3 regions of the Pseudomonas sp. B21128 genome follow, and region 2 is predicted to be linked to each of the others. Evidence: riboswitches for the same ligand, from Rfam matches in the RefSeq annotation. Region 2 holds a riboswitch; each other region holds the start of a gene.
The links. Region 2 has a riboswitch for cobalamin ahead of AB4P91_RS19385 (ABC transporter substrate-binding protein). Riboswitches for the same ligand answer to the same signal wherever they lie in the genome.
Positions count from the first base shown of each region.

Region 1: it holds a riboswitch for cobalamin, as region 2 does, so the genes downstream of both, AB4P91_RS17510 (CbtB domain-containing protein) here and AB4P91_RS19385 (ABC transporter substrate-binding protein) in region 2, are expected to answer to the same signal.
Region 3: it holds a riboswitch for cobalamin, as region 2 does, so the genes downstream of both, AB4P91_RS20635 (TonB-dependent receptor plug domain-containing protein) here and AB4P91_RS19385 (ABC transporter substrate-binding protein) in region 2, are expected to answer to the same signal.

Region 1 covers NZ_CP162590.1:3,915,128-3,922,042, forward strand. Annotated here, with positions in the region: gene AB4P91_RS17480 (fatty acid cis/trans isomerase) at 1-129, shown strand, start outside; gene AB4P91_RS17485 (acyltransferase family protein) at 311-1,324, shown strand; gene nfuA (Fe-S biogenesis protein NfuA) at 1,383-1,967, shown strand; gene cobM (precorrin-4 C(11)-methyltransferase) at 2,122-2,868, opposite strand; gene AB4P91_RS17500 (cobalamin biosynthesis protein) at 2,948-3,361, opposite strand; gene AB4P91_RS17505 (CbtA family protein) at 3,358-4,059, opposite strand; gene AB4P91_RS17510 (CbtB domain-containing protein) at 4,071-4,268, opposite strand; cobalamin riboswitch at 4,389-4,611, opposite strand; cobalamin riboswitch at 5,142-5,354, shown strand; gene cobW (cobalamin biosynthesis protein CobW) at 5,454-6,524, shown strand; gene cobN (cobaltochelatase subunit CobN) at 6,528-6,915, shown strand, end outside.
Region 2 covers NZ_CP162590.1:4,333,192-4,340,106, forward strand. Annotated here, with positions in the region: gene AB4P91_RS19365 (OBAP family protein) at 1-560, shown strand, start outside; gene AB4P91_RS19370 (LysR family transcriptional regulator) at 557-1,438, opposite strand; gene AB4P91_RS19375 (NADH:flavin oxidoreductase) at 1,561-2,667, shown strand; gene AB4P91_RS19380 (pyrroline-5-carboxylate reductase) at 2,695-3,462, opposite strand; cobalamin riboswitch at 3,693-3,887, shown strand; gene AB4P91_RS19385 (ABC transporter substrate-binding protein) at 4,029-5,042, shown strand; gene AB4P91_RS19390 (FecCD family ABC transporter permease) at 5,051-6,055, shown strand; gene AB4P91_RS19395 (ABC transporter ATP-binding protein) at 6,052-6,843, shown strand; gene AB4P91_RS19400 (GNAT family N-acetyltransferase) at 6,848-6,915, opposite strand, start outside.
Region 3 covers NZ_CP162590.1:4,609,656-4,616,570, reverse strand. Annotated here, with positions in the region: gene AB4P91_RS20665 (zinc-dependent alcohol dehydrogenase) at 1-506, shown strand, start outside; gene AB4P91_RS20660 (low affinity iron permease family protein) at 556-933, opposite strand; gene AB4P91_RS20655 (DNA methylase) at 1,018-1,455, shown strand; gene AB4P91_RS20650 (PLDc N-terminal domain-containing protein) at 1,452-1,667, opposite strand; gene AB4P91_RS20645 (ABC transporter substrate-binding protein) at 1,716-2,642, opposite strand; gene AB4P91_RS20640 ((2Fe-2S) ferredoxin domain-containing protein) at 2,639-2,998, opposite strand; gene AB4P91_RS20635 (TonB-dependent receptor plug domain-containing protein) at 2,998-4,935, opposite strand; cobalamin riboswitch at 5,029-5,236, opposite strand; gene AB4P91_RS20630 (LysR family transcriptional regulator) at 5,289-6,179, opposite strand; gene AB4P91_RS20625 (zinc-binding alcohol dehydrogenase family protein) at 6,290-6,915, shown strand, end outside.

The sequences.
Region 1 (6,915 bases), 420 kb from region 2:
GAACGCTGGGGTATTCGTCGCAGTCATCCGCAATTCTGGTTCTATTTCCACGATTTAAGTCAGTACATCCACGAAACCGAGCCGGTGGAAGAGGGCGTACTGGACATGAACCGCTACGAGAATCTTTGATCATTTGAGTGATACCTGCTGTCCCAGTTTTCAAGCAGCATCGCAAAACCCCTGTGAAACTGAGCCTGCTCGCGATTGCCCCGGCCCCTTGAGCATTGCTGGTGCCTGACCTTTCATTATCGCGAGCCAGTCCACTCCCAAGGGCTTCGCGGTGGTTTGAGGGGTTGGACAGGAGTGATCGATGTTGATTTCAGTGCAGGCCTTGCGGGCGCTTGCCGCGTGGACAGTGGTCTGCCATCACTTCATGCAGATTTTTTTCGGCTTCCAGGCGCGCGGGCCGATTGGCCAGTTGTTCATCGACAAGGGCGCGGTGGGGGTCGACATTTTCTTTGTCATCAGCGGTCTGGTCATTTTCCTGTCCACCGGAGACAAGGATCTGCGACCCGGAAAATTCCTTCTGTATCGGCTGTTTCGCATCGTCCCGGCGTACTGGCTGTATACGCTATTGATGGCGCTGCTGGTGGTGTTCGCCCATCCGTTGTTGCCGGATCAGACGCTGGAATGGCGTCATCTACTGTCATCGTTACTGTTTATCCCGACGCAAAACCCTGGTGGTTACGGCATCTACCCGACGCTGAATGTCGGCTGGACACTCAATTACGAAATGCTGTTCTACGTGCTGTTTGCCTGCGCGCTGGTGTTTCGCTGGCAGGTGCGCCTGCTGGTGGTCGCGACGCTGTTGTTTGCCGCTTGCCAGGCGTTCGGCTTGCTCAACGAGTTTTACCGGGCAGACATCGTCTATGAATTTTTGCTGGGGATCGGCATCGGCGTGCTCTACCGCCGAGGGCTGATAGGGGCGGGGTTATGGCTGCCGCTGTTGGGCATCGTTGGTGCATTGGCAGCGATTTATCATCTGGCTCCGGGACCGAGACTGCTGAACTGGGGCGTGCCGAGCGCGGTGCTGGTCACGGCGTGCATCGCGCTGGAGCGCTACGTCGAGCGCAACAAGGCGCTCAAGCTGCTCGGGGATTGTTCATATTCGGTGTATTTGATGCACGTGCTGGTGCTGTCTGCAGGTGGATTCATCGCTCAACGATACGCCATCAACCCGTATCTGATGTTTATCGCATGTGTGCTGGCCATTGGCGCGGGCTCGTGGCTGAGCTACGAATGGGTGGAAAAACGCAGCTATCGTTGGCTCAAGGCGCAAATAGATGACCGTTCCGTCGAGAATCATTCCCGACAAAAATACTAGGACTTTGTCCGGCGCAATGATTGGCGTAAACTCCGCCACAAGCCTGCGAGGAGTTTCCATGACCGCTATTACCATTACTGACGCCGCCCACGATTACCTGGCCGATCTGCTGTCCAAGCAGAACACCCCGGGCATCGGCATCCGCGTCTTCATCACCCAGCCTGGCACCCAGTACGCCGAAACGTGCATTGCCTACTGCAAGCCGGGCGAAGAAAAACCTGAAGACACCGCGCTGGGGCTGAAAAGCTTCACCGCTTATATCGATTCGTTCAGCGAAGCGTTTCTCGATGACGCCGTTGTTGATTACGCCACTGACCGCATGGGCGGCCAGCTGACCATCAAGGCGCCAAACGCCAAAGTACCGATGGTCAATGCCGAAAGCCCGGTCAACGAGCGCATCAACTATTACCTGCAAACCGAAATCAATCCGGGGCTGGCCAGCCACGGCGGTCAGGTCAGCCTGATTGATGTGGTTGAAGACGGCATCGCTGTTTTGCAGTTCGGTGGTGGTTGCCAAGGCTGTGGCCAGGCAGACGTGACCCTGAAGGAAGGCATCGAGCGCACCTTGCTTGAGCGTATTCCTGAGCTCAAAGGTGTTCGCGACGTGACTGACCACACGCAGAAAGAAAACGCCTACTACTAAGTCAGGTGTTCACTGCGAGCATAAAAAACGGCACCCGTGAGTGCCGTTTTTTTTGTGTGAAATTCCAGGACGCCTTCGCGAGCAGGCACGCGCACACAGTGAAACCATGTCGTTCACCAACCCTGTGGGAGTGAGCTTGCTCGCGAAGGGGCCGTCATGGGCGATACAGATGCGCATGCCCGGCGCGATACAGCGATGACTCGCTGAACACCTCACTTCCCAGCACCCGCCCAACCAGAATCAGCGCTGTGCGGCGAAAGCCTTTGGCGGCAACCTTCTCGGCGATATCCGCCAGCGTCCCCACCACCCAGTCCTGATCCGGCCAGGTCGCTCGGTGAATCACCGCGATCGGGCAGTCGGCGCCGTAATGCGGCAGCAGTTCAGTCAGGATCTTTTCCAGGTGATTGACCCCCAGATGAATCGCCATCGTCGCGCCATGCTGCGCCAGACTGCCCAACTCTTCGCCGGCGGGCATTGCCGTCTTGTCGGCATAGCGGGTCAGGATCACGCTTTGCGATACGTCAGGCAGCGTGAGTTCTGCGCCCAGCAACGCCGCGCATGCCGCGGTCGCTGTCACTCCGGGGATGATTTCAAACGGGATATTCAGTTCACGCAGATAGCGGATCTGCTCGCCAATCGCGCCGTAGAGACTCGGATCTCCGGAATGCACCCGCGCCACATCCTGACCTTGGGCATGGGCGGTTTTGATCAGATCGATGATCTGCTCCAGATGCAATTCAGCGCTATTGACCAGTGTCTGTGCCTGATGACCGTCGAGCACCGCCGCCGGTACCAGCGAACCTGCGTAGATGATCACCGGGCAACTGCGTATCAGCCGCTGGCCTTTGACTGTGATCAATTCCGGGTCGCCTGGGCCGGCGCCGATGAAGTAAACGGTCATCGTTGAATCCTTGGGAAATAGGCGCGGCAACGCTTCAGATGAAGATTGCTCATGATTGATGGCGGGGATTATCGGGAATTTACGCGGCGCCGGCCAATGCCAGCGTTGCCTGTGCGTATTTTTGTCGGGAAATCAGCAGCTTTGCCGGTGCCTGAATCAGCTGTTCGGCGAGTGCCAGTGCGGCGCTTTCGGCTACGCCATAACAACCGGTGCGTTCGAAGGCAATCTGCGAATGGTGGCTGAGTTGCGGTTCATAACTGGCCAATTCCTCACAGCTGAAGTACAGCAGCGGCAGGGCCAGCTGATTCGCGAGTTCCTGCAGGCCGGGCTCATCGCGCTTCAAGTCGATGCTGGCCAAAGCCTTCACGGCATGCAGTTCGATGCGGTTGGCTTGCAAGGCTTGATCGAGTAACGCGCGCAGCGTGCTCGCAGGGCAGCCGCGCTGGCAGCCCAGACCGACCACGAAAGTCGGCGCTGCGCTGTCAGTTGTCATGCGTGGTATTGACCATCGATCTTGCGGCGGAACAACCAGGCGCTGATCAAGCCCAAGGCCAGCCAGAACGCGACGTTGGTCAATTGCGAGGCGATTTTGAACTGCGCTTCCAGTGCTTCCGGAGCGAGCATCGAATGCACCTCCGGTTGCGGCGCGCCGATCACGTGCGGTACAGCGAGGATGGCTACACCGAGGATTTTCATCAGCCAATGACGGCTGAACGCAATCAACGCCAGACCGGCAGCGGTTGAAGCGGCGGTGCTGATCCACCACAACTGCCGCGAAGCCAGATCCGCCGCGGCAGTACCCGGCAGTTCAGGCGGCAAGCCCAGGGTTGGTGCGAGGACGAACGTCGCGTAACCGGCCAGACCCCACAGCAGGCCTTGCGAGGTTTTGGTCGGCGCGCGCAGGGTGTAGAGGCCGGCCAGCATCAGGGCAAAACCCACGGCCACCACCAGATTGCCACCCGTGGTCGAGACCACCCGCTGCCAGCCGTCTTCCGGTTCCCAGGCTTCGGTATCATGGGTGTGCGCGGCGGTGCCGGCGACGTGTTCGTGAACGGCGGCAACAGGTTCGGATTTTTCATAGGTTTCGGCTTGAAGAATCAGCGGTGACACCCAGAAACTTTGCAGCAGCGTGAGCAGCAGGGCGGCCAGCAGACCGGTGAAGCCCGCGGTTTGCGCAATTCGCTTGATCATGTCGGCAGGTCTCAGTGGCACGGGAACGCGGCGCTATGGCGGGTATCGTGAGCCGCGTTGTGCACGGCTTCGATGTGCGAGAAGCCCGCGAAATAGACGAGGCCTGCCCCCAGAATCGACGCGAAGATGGCGGCGGTCAGGCGCTGGCTCAGGGTGGTGGTGCTGGAGATTTTGTCCGTGTTGCTGCCGGTGCTGGTGACGATTGACATGGCGCTTCCCTCTGGAATGTCAGCAGGTGAACAGAGCGCATGAAACCCCCTGCGGCGCGGGCACGCAGAGGTTCAAACAGCGCCCGCCCACCGCGGGTTTGTTATGTTCAGCGACGCAGGTGCGCACTGTGTGTTGCGGGCCGGTCTCCGGGCTCACGAGGGGTTGGCGTCGGGCCGACCTGCAAGCGTCACCTTCCCATGCCGCAAGGGCACAGTGGATCTGACGCTTCGCTCGCTTACCGTTGCGGGGGCAGCACCGGACTGACATGGCTCTGAGTAAAGCACATGATTCACCGGTTTCCCGTTTCACCCCGTGAAGGGCACCCGTAACAAGTTGTGTAGGAGAGCATGGTGTGGGGTTTTTAGTCAATTTGCTTTGGGGGCTTATCCGTTGCTGCGGGTGTGGCTGATTACGGTTCCGCCCTTACGGCGGGTCACTTTTGAAAAACGCCTCAAAAGTAACCAAAAACGCTTGCTCCAACGTCCGGCCCGCTCGCTAAAGCTCGGGGTTCCTTCGCTCCGGAATCCATCCGGGGCAACGATTCCGGTTTGCTTCGCTGCACCTCCTTTCGATGTACTCCCCGGATGAATCCCTCCACTCAGCCTCCCGACGTCGTCCGTGGATCAAGATCAAAAGCTGCACTCGAGCTAACGCTCATTGTGTTGAGTGGGGGAGGAGCGTGCCAGTTAAAAACTGTTACCTATGTGCTTGAACTGTTTTGTTACCTATGTGGGTGAGTCATGCCGGCAAAACCTTGTGGTTTCTTTTTGGCGTTTGAAAAAGGGACTCGCTGTAAGAGCGAAACCGCCAGCGGCAGCACCCACAGCAACGGATGCCCCGTATCCAAACATTGACCCACCACTGCACCATGCGTAGCCTTGCGCCTTCGAGGTTCTTCGGCATTGCCGAAGCTAAGAAGGGAACGCGGTCAATGCCGCGGCTGCCCCCGCAACTGTGAACGGTGATATTCGCTGCCACGCCACTGCAAGCTCAATCCACAGAGCCCGCGGGAAGGCGCAGTGAATGCCAGGCCCAGCGCCTGAACACCGTCAGCCAGGAGACCTGCCTCGTCACAGATTCTCAATTCAACCGGGCGGGGTGATCCGGTGGCGAACTCTCCAGGCACGCACGCGCGGTGCCGGTTCTCGTCCCGTATGCCCGCCACTTTGCCAAAGGGCATACCGATGAAAACACTGGCCAAGCTCCCTGTCACCATCGTCACCGGCTTCCTCGGCTCGGGCAAAACCACGCTGCTGCGGCACATGCTCGACAACGCGCAGGGCCGCCGTATTGCGGTGATCGTCAACGAGTTTGGCGAGTTGGGCATCGACGGTGAAATCCTCAAGCAATGCACCATCGGTTGCACCGAAGAAGAAGCCACCGGCCGCGTCTATGAACTGGCCAACGGCTGCCTGTGCTGCACTGTGCAGGAAGAGTTCTTTCCAGTAATGCGCGAGCTGGTTGCCCGTCGCGGTGACCTTGATCACATCCTCATCGAAACCTCCGGCCTGGCCCTGCCAAAACCGTTGGTGCAAGCCTTCCAGTGGCCGGAAATCCGCAGCGCCTGCACGGTTGACGCGGTGATCACCGTGGTCGACAGCCCGGCCGTGGCCGCTGGCACCTTCGCCGCGTTTCCGGATCAAGTCGATGCCCAGCGCAAACTCGACCCGAACCTGGATCACGAATCGCCGCTGCACGAATTGTTCGCCGACCAACTGGCCAGCGCCGACCTCGTCATCCTCAACAAATCCGACCTGATCAGCCCTGAAGACCTGGCGCGCGTACGCCTGGAAGTCGCCGAAGAATTGCCGCCAGCGGTGAAGATCATCGAAGCCAGCAGTGGCCGCGTGCCGCTGGACGTGCTGATCGGCCTCGGCGCCGGTTCCGAAGAACACATCGACAGCCGTCATAGCCATCACGACCATCACCACGACGGTGATGACGACCATGATGACCACGATCACGACGCCTTCGATTCGATCTCCATCGAACTGCCGCAAGCCGACGAAAGCCTGTTGCTCGACGCGCTGACGCAACTGGTGGTCAAGCACGGCATTCTGCGTGTGAAGGGCTTTGCGGCGATCCCGAACAAGCCGATGCGCTTGCTGATTCAGGGCGTGGGCACACGTTTCGACAAGCATTTCGACCGTCAGTGGGGCGCCGATGAAGCGCGCGTCACGCGTCTGGTGTTGATCGGTCAGGAACTCGACGCCGCGCAACTCGAAGCGCAACTGCGCGCTGCGCTCAGCGTTTAACCCATGCACCTGCTCAGGACCCAGCCCGGCGGTTTCGTCTCGGATGACAACATCGCCGACCTCGGGCAAACCCCCGCCGACCTGGTGATCCTGTGCAGCGGCGATTCCAGCCTGGCGCTGCTCGCCGAAGCTGCGCAGCAATTGCCCGAGGATTATCCGAGCCTGCGCCTGGCCAATCCCATGCAGGTGCAGAATCACGCTTCGGTTGATCTCTATGTCGATGAGGTGCTGCGCCACGCCAAAGTCATTCTGATCTCGCTGCACGGCGGTATTGCCTATTGGCGTTACGGCATCGAGCGTTTGATCGAGTTGTCCGAGCGCGGCGTGCAGGTGATTCTGGTGCCGGGTGATGATCGTCCCGATCCGGAGCTCAGTGACCTGAGCACCGTCA
Region 2 (6,915 bases):
ATTTTTACAACGGCCATCCCGATGTTCAGATGGAGGCCCACCACTACTGCTCCATTCTCAACGAAGAGGTTATCCAGTGCGTTATCTATGACGGTAACCGCAAGGACGCCAAGCTCATGGGCGTTGAGTACATCATCAGTGAGCGGTTGTTTACCGGCCTTCCGGCAGCGGAGAAAGCGCTGTGGCACAGCCATGTTCACGAAGTGAAATCCGGCCAGCTCGTGGCGCCCGGGATTCCGCAAATCGCTGAACATGCCCTGATGGAAAAACTGGTCCACACCTACGGCAAGACCTGGCATACGTGGCACACCGATCTGGACAAAAACCTGCCGTTGGGCGTGCCGCAGTTGATGATGGGTTTCACCGCCGACGGCCAGGCCGACCCGCGCATGGTTGCCGATCGCGATCGTCGGCTTGAAGTGGATAGTGCGCAGAAAAAGAAGGAACGAGCGGATATCCCTGCGCCCGCCGTTGCACCAGGCGCGGATGCGTGGCGCACGGGGAAGGTCATTCAGATCGTGGACCCGACGGAGGCATCGCATATACACCGGCCGAACTAATCAGAAGCTTTGAGCGCAGCCTCCAGACGCTGAAGGAAAATGCCAACTCTATGCGGTACGTGCTGGCGCGTGGGTAGTAGTGCGGTGATGAAGAGTTGTTCGGGCATGGCATCCGCCAGCTCGAGCAGGCAGAGATTTCCAGCAGCCAGGTCGTCGCGCACGTCCCAATAGGTGAGCATCGCCATACCCAAACCTTCTCGACACGCCGTGCGCACCGCTTCGACACTGTTGGCAGAAAAAACACCGTCGGCGCGGATTGCCACGGCCTCACCCGCGCGCATGAAAGGCCAGTAAGGCATGCCGTGCAAGGCGATGCGCCGGTGGTTCGTCAGTGCCTCCATTGTCGTCGGCGTGCCGTAACGCTTCAGATACGCGGGACTTGCGCATAGCACTCTGGGATTGGGTGCTAGCGGGCGCGCGATCAAAGCCGAGTCTCGCAGGGTGGCAATACGAATGGCGACATCGATTCCGAGACCGACAATATCGACGATGCTGTCCGAGAGCGTCAGATCTATCCGCAGCGCCGGGTGTTCCGCCAATAGCGCGGGCAACAGCGGCATGATCACTGACTGTCCGAACACGGTGGGGGCCGTGACCTTCAGCACCCCGCTGGCCGTGCCGGCGCTGGATTTCAAACAGGCCCTGGCCTCTTCGCTTGCTTGCAACAACGTCGCAGCAAAAGGCAGGAAGGTTTCGCCTTCTGCGGTAAGCGATACGGCGCGGGTCGTGCGATGAAACAACCTGACCCCCAGCTCGGATTCAAGTGCTGCCAGCCTGCGCGACACCGTCATCGGGGTAAGGCCCAGCCGTCGGGCCGCAGCCGAAAGACTGCCGGTATCGGCAATGGCATCGAACACTTGCACATCTGAAACTTGCATCATTACATCCGTTTCTGATAAAGCGGCATAACCCTTTGCTTGGGTTATCAGGGCTTCATGCCGAGTCTATTGTTGTCCACATCGCTTTGCGACCACAACCCGGACACATGAGGACTGGTTTTATGACTGACTACGATGCGCAGATTCTAACCCCATTTGATATTGGCAACGTCAAGTTGGCGAATCGTCTTGCCGTCGCGCCCATGACACGTGTCAGCGCTACCGACGCGGGCCAGGTGACCGCTGAGATGGAGCGTTACTACGGAAGATTCGCCGAAGGCGGATTCGGTCTGATCATTACCGAAGGGCTGTACACCGACCAGAAACACGCTCAGGGATACCCCTTCCAACCGGGCGTCAGCGATGTCGAACAGGCCCAGGCGTGGCGCGGCATGACCGATCTTGTCCATGCTCACGATGGCACCGTATTCGCACAACTCATGCACGCGGGAGCGCTGAGTCAGGCCAATCGTTTTGAAATGTCGACGGCTGCACCCTCCCCCGTTCGACCAAAAGGCACGCAGATGAAGTTCTATTACGGCGAGGGACAATATCCGTTACCCCAGGCAATGAATGATGAGGACATTGCCGATGCCATCGCCGGATTTGCGCAAGCGGCCGTGCTGGCAACGCGAACTGCTGGTTTCGATGGCATTGAAATCCACGGGGCGAACGGCTATTTACTCGATCAATTCCTGACCGACTACACCAACCAGCGCACCGATCGCTGGGGCGGGAATGTCGCGGCGCGGATAGCGCTGACACTGGAAGTCATCAAGGCTGTGAAGACGGCTGTCGGCGCAAGTGTTCCCGTAGGCGTACGCCTCTCCCAAAGCAAAGTAAACGACTACGAACATAAATGGCCGGAAGGCGAAGCTGGCGCCGAGGTCATTTTCGGGTCGGTCAAGGACGCCGGCGTTGATTTCATTCATGTGACTGAATTTGAGGCCTGGAAACCGGCGTTCGATGGAGGATCTGCAAGCCTGGTTGAATTGGCCCGCCGGTATGCGCCCCAAGTGGCGATCATCGCCAACGGTGGACTGGGTGTCCCTCAGCGCGCCGAGCAAGCATTCGGTGACGGTGCCAATGTCATCGCGCTGGGCAAAGCGGCGTTGGCAAACCCTGATTTTCCCCGTCGACTGGCGACCCATACTGACCTCGCCGAATTCGATGCCGCGATTTTGGGGCCCATTGCCAACATCAAGGATAGCGAGTTGAACATGGCGTAGCGCGGACTACCGCGACATGCTCAACGACTAGGGCGTTTTCACCAGCTGTTGCAGGATTACATCACACGCCTGCCGCCATGGTTCACGCATGTTTGCACCATTGAGCACATCCAGCCCGGCAGCCGTGAAGGTCCCGGGCGTCGCAATCCTGTTTCCGAGTTCTTCCAGGCTCAAACCGGGCTGTTGGCGAGCACTGGCAAGACAGTCTTGCATGTTCCCCATCACTAACTGCGCCGCCTGTTCGTTGTTCAATCCCTTCTCAACGAACCATTGCTGCAACTCGCCCAGGAAGAAATAGAACCAGCCATTCATGCACGCGGCGACCGTCGCCAACTCGAAAGCCTGTTCGTTGTCCAGCACAACCAGCGTGCCGAGATCGCGGAGCAAGGATTCATGCGGCTCGCCGGCCGGCGTGACCACGACCGTCGACTGGTTGATTTGCGCAGCGTAGGAGAGCATGGCCCTTACCCGCTTCGCGTGCGGAAAATGGCGGTCGAGTTCCTGCAGATTCATGCCGGCAACCAGCGAAATCACGGTTTGATCGGATGTCACGCTGACTTCTTTGGCAACCTGCTCCACAGCCTCCGGACGGACGCCCAGAAACAACACCGCAGAGCCGTCTGCAACGCGCTGATTGCTGTCCATCACCTCGCAATCCCAATTATCGCGGAGCGCCTCGGCGCGCTTCTGGTTACGTGGGGACAAGCAGATTCGACCTGTGTAGCCACTACGGCGCAGGCCCATGACGACTTTTTCGGTCAGCTCGCCTACACCCAAAATTCCAATTTGCTGCACTGATTTTCCTCCCGGTTTGACGCGCCCGTTGATGGGCTTGCTGGCGTCATGTTGCTGGACAACCCAATTGTTGACAGAACTTTCCTCTGCATTGGCACCAAAGGCTCGTCAACACGTTCCGTGCCACGCCCAAAACCCTGGAAACCGCAGCGCTGGGCCGGTCATTGCGGGTACCGGCTCCTGAGCCCGAACTCATTTGCGCCGCCCGTTCGCCTCGACCGTCATGATCGGATACCATGCTGCCCGCCGGTTTCCAATTGGAAATAATAGGGAATCCGTGATGCGCTCGACGCCTCAAACGGAACTGCCCCCGCAACTGTAGATGCCGAGCCTGCTTCTGAACTGCCACTGGGATTGCTCCCGGGAAGGCTGAAGCAGGCGATGACGCATCAGTCAGGAGACCTGCCGGCCAAGCAACAATCACTAACCGGCGGGGTGTCCGGGAAGGACATCCCTCTGCGCGCATCACGTGTTGATCGCCCTGGCACTGCTGATCCGCAGCGTCGAGATGTGTTTCCAGACCCTGCACCCCTGCTTTGTGTACGGTCCGAATGGAGACTGCAATCATGCCACTGCCCCGCTTTGTCGCCCTCGTCGCTGGCCTGGCTCTGGGCTCCCTCGCCCATGCGTCGCCGACGCAGTACCCGCTGACAATTGCTAACTGCGGCAGCACGCTGACCTTCGCGCAGGCCCCTGCCCGGGCGGTCACGATCGGCCAGGCCGGCACGGAAATGCTTTTTGCGCTCGGGCTGGCTGACAAAATGGTCGGCACATCGTTGTGGTTCAACGATGTGCTGCCTCAGTACAAAGCGCAAAACGACAACATCGAGCGCTTGGCCGATAACGAACCGAGTTTCGAATCGGTGATCGCCAAGCGCCCGCAACTGGTGGCTGTGGAGCTGGAATGGATGGTCGGGCCACAAGGTGCGGTCGGCACCCGCGAACAGTTTCACGAGCTGAAGATTCCGACGTATCTGATGCCGTCTGACTGCGAGGCCAAGGACAATCTGGTCGGTGCCGACGGCACGCGTCTGGCGCCGTTTCGCATCGATAGCATCTACAAAAGCATCACCCAGTTCGGTGAGATTTTTGATGTCCAGGCGCGTGCGCAGCAGCTGAACACAGACCTCAAGGCGAGCCTGTCCAAGTCCATTGCCATGGCGAGTGACAAGAACCCGAAAGACATCAGCGCGTTGGTCTGGTTTTCCAGTGCCAGTCTGGATATCGACCCGTACGTCGCCGGACACAAAGGCGTTCCAGACTTCATGCTCACCACCCTGGGCGTGCGCAACGTCGTGGAGTCCGATGAGGAATGGCCAACCGTCGGCTGGGAAACCATCGCCAAAGCCAACCCGACAATGCTGGTCATCGCACGCATGGATCGCCGTCGCTTCCCGGCGGATGACTACCTGAAGAAGCTGGAATTTTTGCGCAGCGATCCCGTGACCCGCAACATGGACGCGGTAAAAAACAACCGCATCATTATTCTCGACGCCATGGCCATGCAGGCCAGCATGCGCACATTCGACGGTATCGCCGCACTGGCGAGCGCCATCAACGGATACGACCTGTCCAAATGACCGCGACGTTGATACGCACCGTGCTTGCACTGACGATCCTGCTTTTAGCGGTGATTGCAGGTGTGGCCATTGGTGAAACCACCATTGATCCCGTCGTGGTGTTTCAGGTGCTGGCCAACAAACTGTGGGCGGCCGGGTATGTGCTTGATCCGATCGACGAAGGCATCGTCTGGAACTATCGCCTGACGCGCGCGCTGGTGGCCGCCGCTTGCGGCGCTGGCCTGGCGACTTGCGGGGTGATTCTGCAATCGCTGCTGCGCAACCCGTTGGCCGATCCGTATCTGCTGGGCATTTCCGCCGGGGCTTCGACCGGTGCGGTGATGGTCGCGTTGCTGGGTTTCGGCGCCGGGGCGATTTCCATGTCAGTCGGCGCGTTCGGCGGCGCTGTGGTGGCGTTCGCCGTGGTGGTTTTGCTCGGCCGCGCCGCAGGTTCACCGGGTAATACCGGCCAGATCATTTTGGCGGGGATTGCCGGCTCGCAACTGTTCAATGCACTCACGGCATTTCTGATCACCAAGTCGGCCAGTTCCGAACAGGCACGCGGCATCATGTTCTGGATGCTCGGCAATCTCAGCGGCGTGCGCTGGCCATCGGTGTGGCTGGCGGTGCCGGTGGCGGTCATCGGGCTCGTTGTGTGCCTGTGGCATCGGCGTGCGCTGGACGCGTTTACCTTCGGCATCGACTCAGCTGCCTCGCTCGGCATTCCGGTGCGGCGCGTGCAATTGCTGTTGATCAGTTGTGCCGCATTGGTGACGGCAGTGATGGTATCGATTGTCGGCTCGATAGGTTTCGTGGGGCTGGTCATTCCCCACGCTGTAAGGCTGTTGCTTGGCACTCGACACACGCGCCTGCTACCAGCGAGTGCGCTGGGTGGCGCGGTGTTTCTGATTGCCGCTGATGTGCTGTCGCGCACGCTGATCAAAGGCCAGGTGATCCCGGTCGGCGTGATTACCGCGCTGGTCGGTGCGCCGGTGTTCGCGCTGATCCTGATCGGCCGGAGGAATGCCCGATGAATGCGCTGTCCCCGGTGATCGGCGATTCGGTGCTGCGGTGCTGCGGCCTCGGCTTTGATATCCGCGATGCGCGGTTGCTACACGAAATCGATCTGGACATCCGTCACGGCGAAACCCTTGGGCTTGTCGGCCCCAACGGTTCTGGCAAATCCACTTTGCTGAAATTGCTTTGCGGCGTACGCGCGCCCAGTCGTGGCGACATCCATCTCCACGACCAGCGCTTGAAAACGCTATCGCGCCGAACCGTCGCGCAAACGCTGGCGGTGGTTGAGCAACAGGCGGACACCCTCGATGCGATCAGCGTGTTTGATGCGGTGGCACTGGGTCGAACGCCATGGCTGTCGGCGCTCAGTCCGTGGTCTGCCGAGGACGATGGCATCGTCGATCAGGCCCTGCGCGATGTTGACGCGGCGCATCTGCGCAATCGCTCCTGGCGCAGCCTTTCCGGTGGCGAGCGCCAGCGTGTGCACATCGCGCGCGCCCTCGCCCAGCGCCCGCAAATTCTGCTGCTGGACGAACCTACCAACCATCTGGATATCCAGCATCAACTGTCGATTTTGCATGGGGTTCAAGCGTTGCCGGTGACCACGGTGATTGCCCTGCACGACCTCAATCAGGCACTGACGTGTGATCGTTTGGCCGTACTGGACAAGGGTCGACTCGTCGCCCTCGGCAAACCACTTGAAGTGTTGACCGCGCAACGCCTGCTGGAAACGTTTGGTGTCCACGCGCATTACCTGACTGACCCGTTCGACGGCGCGCAGATCCTGCGATTGCGCTCTTCCTGATGGGTCAGTCATGAATCCGGAAATCCATGTGGGTCGTCTGCCAGACCGGATCGGCATCGACGCTGATCACCT
Region 3 (6,915 bases), 280 kb from region 2:
ACGATGACCCGGCAGACACCATCATTCGTCAGACGCCGGGCAATCGCGGCGTGGACGCGGTAGTCGATGCAGTGGGTTTCGAAGCCAAGGGCAGCACCACGGAAACCATCATGGCCACGCTCAAGCTTGAAGGCGGCAGTGGCAAAGCGCTGCGCCAGTGTATTGCGGCAGTACGCCGCGGTGGCGTTGTGAGTGTGCCGGGAGTGTATTCCGGGCCGATTCACGGTTTCCTGTTTGGCGATGCATTCGACAAAGGCCTGACATTCAAAATGGGCCAGACTCATGTCCAGCGTTTCCTGCCTGAACTGCTCGGGCATATCGAGACCGGACGCTTGCAGCCGGAGGCGATCATCACCCATCGGATGTCGCTGGAGCAGGCCGCCGAGGGCTACAAGATCTTCGACAAGAAAGAGGAAAGCTGCCGCAAGGTCATTCTCACGCCGGGCGGCAGCGATGTGCCGTTGGCGGAGACGATCGAGACGCCTGCATTAGTGCCGGCGACCTGAGTCATTGTTCATGGGCAGTGGAGTGCGCAGGCACTCCACGGTCTGACGCTCAGTCCACTTTCGACTCGACGTCGATCTCATCGGCTTCCCCGAGCGATCTGTAGTGCTTGCGCAATTTACGCAGTTCCCGAGTGCCCATTTTGTCCAGCCCCAGCGCCGCGTTTTGCGCGTCTTTGGTGGCGCGTATCAGCTCGTCGATCTTCAGATGCAAAATATCGTTGTCGCGGTTTTGCGTGTTCTGGATCAGGAACACCATCAGAAACGTGATGATCGTGGTCGAGGTGTTGATGATCAGTTGCCAGGTGTCGTTGTAGTGGAAGAACGGCCCGGTAAGCGCCCAGATGATGATCAGGACAATGGCGGCGATAAAAGTTTTGGAGCTGCCGGCCCAATTGGAGAGGGCCTGGCAGAAAGACGCGAATTTCATGTTTGTACAAGCTCTTGAGGAAGGTAAGGCATAGACCTCAGCAGTCCTTTGAAATTCTTTTTTACAAATTAGTAAGGCGGATTTATGGGTAAAACCATCACGGCAGAGGATCTGGAGATCAGCTTTGGCGACGCGTCAGATGAGGTGGCGCTGTTCAAATGGTTGATCGCCAGTTTCCTGATGGGCAAACGCATACAGGCTGACATTGCTGCGCAAGCCTATCGGGTGATCGTCGACAGACATCAGCGCGATACACCGCGAAAGCTAGCCCACTGCAGCCACAGAGAATTAGTGAGAATGCTTGGCGAAGCGCATTACGTGAGGTACGACGAGACCACCGCCACGCGACTTCTGGCGTTGGCTCACAAGCTCAATAATGAATACGCGGGGAAAGTCGGCAATATCGTGGCCGAAGGTGCCGACCGCCAAGCGTTCGAGAAACGCCTGGCGGAATTTGACGGGATCGGTCCGAAAACCGTCGAGATTTTCATGCGTGAAGCAGGGCCGGTACTTTTTGGTTAACGGCCAGGACGCGCGGCGGTGCTCGGGCTGATGTGCTTAGGGCCGGCGATTGCCCAGGCGATGAGCCCGAACAGCGGCACAAACACGATCAATACAATCCAGACGCCCTTGTTGTTCGATTTCCCCTCACTCTTGCGCACCCGATTGATGGCCCACAGTTCTATCAGTAGAAGAACTGCCGCCAGTACGATCCACACGGTTTCGATATGCATTGGCTACCTCCTGATGGTCTCTCTTAGGTGGCGTGTGTTGCGCCGGGTTCATTTATTTTTCTGCAGTGTCTTGAGTTGCTGCGCCAGGTGAAGTGCGACACGGCCGCTGCCCACCGTCGGCAGCAGGTGAGTGAAGGGGATGTCGATCAGGCGATGCTCACGCACGGCGCGCAAGCGCGATAACACCGGATCATTGTGCAGCAGCTGACGTTTGCGCCAGGCCGGCGACCACTCGGCATCGGCCAGCAAGATGACGTCGGGATCGCTGATCAGCAGGGTTTCGCGATCTATCGTCACGCGGTGCTGGTTGATGTCGGCGAACAGATTGCGCGCCCCGGCAGCCGCGAGCAGGGTGGTCACGAAGCCTAGTCCGCCCTCTGAATCCAGACCGTTGACCTCGCTGTCCAGATAGAACACCGACAGCGGCTTTTCGTTGCCGATCAGTGCGCGGGCGCGGGCCAGATCGGCGTCCAGGGCGGCGCTCAGTTGCTGGGCTTTTTGCTGTTTGTGCAGCAGCGCACCGAGGGTCAGCAGGTCATTACGCACATGCCCGAAATAATCCAGCGAATGCCCCGCGCAGGCCGACTCCAATAAATAGGAAGCGACGGCGTTGCGCGCCAGACCCGCGCGTGAAGTGACGCCGTCGCCGAACGCCGTAGCAAAGCCGCCGACCACCAGATCCGGTTTCTGCGCGTACAGCACTTCGCTGGACGGGTAGCGCGGCGCGATCACCGGAACCCCTGCGTACTCGGTGTTTCGATCCCCGGCATGGGTGTCGTCCGGATAGGCGACGCCAACCAGACTCGGCCCTGCATCCAGGGCGATCAGCAGATCAGCCGCGTGTTGATTGAGTGCGACGATGCGCGATGGCGGCAATTGTGCAGCGCTCCAGGTTTCGCCGCAGTTTCGATAATTGTCAGCGAGCGCCGGTGCTGTGCAAAGCAGGGCCGTCAGGCATAACCCAAGTGTTCTCATGAACGCTCCTTGATCAGCAGATCCTCGACCACCTCACCACCGACCAGATGCACCTCGACCAGCCGTTGCACGTCGGCGTCGCTGTGTACGCCATACCAGCAGGTGTCGGGATACACCGTCAGAATCGGCCCCAGGTTGCACGGAAACTGACAATGCGTGCGCGTCAGTAAAACGCCGCACGGGGTTTCGATGCGGTCGTGCGCCAGCAGGTGCCGGCGCAGGGTTTTCCATAACTGCAAGGCGCCGCGCTGGGTGCAGCGCGGGCCGGTGCAGAGGAACACGTGGCGCGCATGTTCGGGAACGTGCGACCAGTCCGGGTGCGTGTCGATGCCGTCGACTGCTTTGATTTCAGCCATCAGAAGCGGTACGTGTAGCGTACTTCTGAGGTGAACGGTCGTCCGAGGTTGTCGACGTTGCTGGCACGGCTGGTGACGTAATCGCGGTCGAACAGGTTCTCTACCAGCAGGCTGACGCGATGTTGACGGGCATTGTCGAGGTAGCGATAAGCGTCGGCATCGATCACTGAATAGCGACCGTACTCGACCTGTTTCGAGCTGGTCACATCGCGGATATAGCGGATCGCGCCGCCGGCACCCCACAGGCGGTTTTCCGACTCGAAGCCAATGCGCGAACGGGCGAAGAAGCTCGGGATGTCATTGATGGTCACGCCGCTGCGCGATTCGGTGAGGTTGCGGGTCATGTCCGCTTGCAGGCTCCATTGCGCGTTGAGGGCCAGTTTCGCGTCAGCCTCGAAACCGCGCATACGTACCTGGCCCTCGCCGTTGACCCAGTGGCTATCGTCGAGGGTGATCAGGTCGTCGATCTTGCGTTTGAACACGGTGACGCTGGCACTGAACGCGCGATCGAGCAGCAGGCCCTTGTAGTCGAGGCCCAGTTCGGCGTTGCGGCTTTTTTCCGGTTTGAGGTTGCGGTTGCCGATCTCGTCGCCCGGTTCGTTGACGAACAATTGTTCGGCGTTCGGCAGTTTGTAGGCGCTGCCGTACTGACCGCGCACGGCCCAGTTGTCGTTGAGATCGTAGAGCGAAGTGAGCATGGCGACCGTGGCGCTGTCGCCGCCGCCCATGGCTTCGTGACGAACGCCGACGCTCGGGTGCCAGTCGGGCAGGGCGTCGATCTGCGGACGCAACTGGGTGTAGATCGCGTGGGCTTCGGCCTTGTCGTTGTCGATGATCAGCACATCGTCCTGGCCTTTGAACCATTGGTTGTCGGTGCCGAACACCAGCACATGACCGCCGGACGATTCAGCCTTGCCTTCGGCCTGTATGCCCCAATCGGTAAAGCCCCAATAGTCGTTGTGGTTGATGGCTTTGGTGGCGCCGCCCTCGACATTATTGATGCGCGTGTAGCGGGTGTCCCAATCGTTGATATGGCCTTTGACGAAGTAGCTCAGACGTTCATTGAGGTTTTGCTCGAAGGTCGCCGTAGCGATCTGTTGCACGCGGTCGTTGGTGGTTTTGTGGTTATCGACCGGGCGGGCGAAATCGAGGTTGGCGTCCGCATATTGGTAGAACAACTCCAGCCGCGAGTCGTCGCCAAACGACTGAATCGCCTTGCCACCGAATGTGGTGACTTCATAAGCACGGTTTTTCTCGGTGACGTTTTTCATGTCGCGGTTGCGAAACGGCTGGTAACCGTCGGAGACGTTGTGGCTGACATAGGCCAGCAAGCCCAGATCGCCGAAACCGTTGCTGAAGATGTTCTCGACCCGGGCATCGCCGGTGGTGCCGCCGAAAGTGTCGAGGCCCATGTTCACCTCGCCCGAGGCCTTTCGACTCTGCGGCGAACGGGTGACGATGTTGATTACTCCTGACACCGCTTGCGTGCCGAACAACAGACTCTGCCCACCCTTGAGCACTTCGATGCGTTCGATGGCGTTGGCCGGCAAGGTGTCCAGGTACAAACCGCCGTACAAGCGGTTGTTCAGGCGTGCACCGTCGAGCAGGACCAGCGTATCGTCATTGCGTCCGCCTGACAGGGAATAAGTGCCGTAGTCGAACGGGCCGTTTTTCGGGGCGACATAGAGGCCGGGAATGAACATCTGCATGACGCGACTGACATCCGCCCCGGGGCCGGCGCGCTCGATCTGTTCGCGGCTGACGATGTCCACTTTGCTGCCGTAATGCGCCATGTCGGCGACGGTCGTGGACTCCACCGAGGGTGCCGAAACGATTTGCTGATTGAGTTCCAGAGTCGCGTCGTCGGCCAGCAGCAGCGGACTGAACAGGCAACCGAATAACAGGGAGGGAGCAGAGGAGTTGAAAGGTCGAATCATTGTCTTCTCGAAAAGGATCTTCGCAGAAGAGCATGCAGGAGAAGGCATCGCGCACACGCCGACACCGGCCCATGCCCGCCCACCGCAGGATTTTGCCAAACAGACATTTCGGGCCGGTCTCCGGGCTCGCGCGTATCGATGCTTTCACCTTCCCATGGCCGTCTGGCCACAGTGGTGTGTCGAAAGCATCACGCGCATACCGTTGCGGGGGCAGCACCGGACTTGTTCAAAAAAGAACGTACCGGTTTCCCGTTTCACCCCATGCACGGCGGCATGGGACACCTGAAACTGGGCGGCATCTGAACACTCGAATGACCGTTCGTCAACGCCGCGGCCATTATCGGACGCTCAGTTCAGCCCGGCTGCAGGGCGGCAAACTGGTTGCTCAACCACGCATGCAGTTGCGATACCGCGGGGGAGATTTGTTTGCGATGCGGGCACACCAGACTCAATGGCGAGGCCTCTCCGGGGAAGTCCGGCAGCAGCACAAGCAGGCGTCCTGCGCTCACGTCAGCGCTGACATCCAGCCAGGATTTGTTGGCGATACCTTCACCGGCCAGTGCCCAGCGCCGAACCACATCGGCGTCGTCGCTGAACAGCGGGCCAGAGACTTGAATCGTTTTACCGGCCAGGCACCATTTATCGAATACCCGACCATTCTGCAGGTAGAGCAGGCATGGATGATTCAGCAAGTCCTCCGGCGTTTTTGGCTGCCCGTGGCGTTGCACGTAGTCCTTCGATGCGACCAGCACCCGGTTATTCCAAGGCGCGAGTGGCAGAGCCACGTAGTTGGCGTCTTCGTTGGTACCGTACCGAATGGCGACGTCGACCGGGTCGCGAAACAGGTCGGCCATCTGGTCCGACAGGGCAAAGCGCAGGGTCAGTTCCGGATGCTGACGACGGAACATCGTTAACCACGGCAGCAGAATATTGCGCCCCAGATCAGACGGCGCAGTGACTTGCAGCACGCCGCGCAGCGTGGCGTTTTCACCCCGCAGGTTGTCCTCGCCTTGTTTCAGGGTTTCGAGCACGGCGTGGGCGGTGGGCAGGTATTGCTCACCTTCGGCAGTCAAACGCAGGCTGCGGGTGGTTCGCGCGAACAGGCGCACATCCAGTTCGCGCTCCAGACGTTTGATGGCGGCGGCGACCTGCCCTGGCAACAAGTCGGCCTCCAGCGCCGCGGCGGTAAAGCTGCCCAGCGCTGCGCTGCGGGTGAACAGGGCGAGATCATCGATGCGGATCATTTTCTCTCCTGCAGTGAAAGTGTTGGCGCATTCTGCAGGTTTTTCTTTCTCCGTGGGAAGTCGAAGATGGTGGCAAGTGAATGCTTCAACCCTTCAGACAGCGAGTCCCCATGAAAGCCATCACCTTTGTACAACACGCCCTGCCCATTGAAGATGCGCAATCCTTGCAAGACATCGAGATAACTGCGCCAGTGCCCGGTCCGCGTGACCTGCTCGTCGAGGTACGGGCTGTTTCAGTCAACCCGGTCGACACCAAGGTGCGCGCCGGTACTTTCACCAAAGAACCGAAAATTCTCGGTTGGGATGCGGCCGGCATCGTTCGCGAAGTCGGTTCGCAAGTGACGCTGTTTCAACCGGGCGACGAAGTGTTTTACGCCGGCTCGATTATTCGCAGCGGTAGCTACAGCGAATTGCATTTGGTCGATGAGCGAATTGTCGGGCACAAGCCACGTTCGTTGAGTGCTGCCGAGGCGGCGGCACTGCCGTTAACGTCGATCACGGCGTGGGAATTGTTGTTCGACCGTCTCGGTGTCGCCGAGGCCAGCGGGGAGGGCAAATGCCTGTTGATTACCGGCGCGGCGGGTGGCGTCGGTTCGATGCTGGTGCAACTGGCTCGGCAGTTGACCCGACTCACGGTGATTGGCACCGCTTCGCGCCCGGAGACCGCAGGTTGGGTGAAGCAGTTGGGCGCCCATCACGTCATCGATCACAGCCAGCCGCTGCTCGCTCAGTTGCA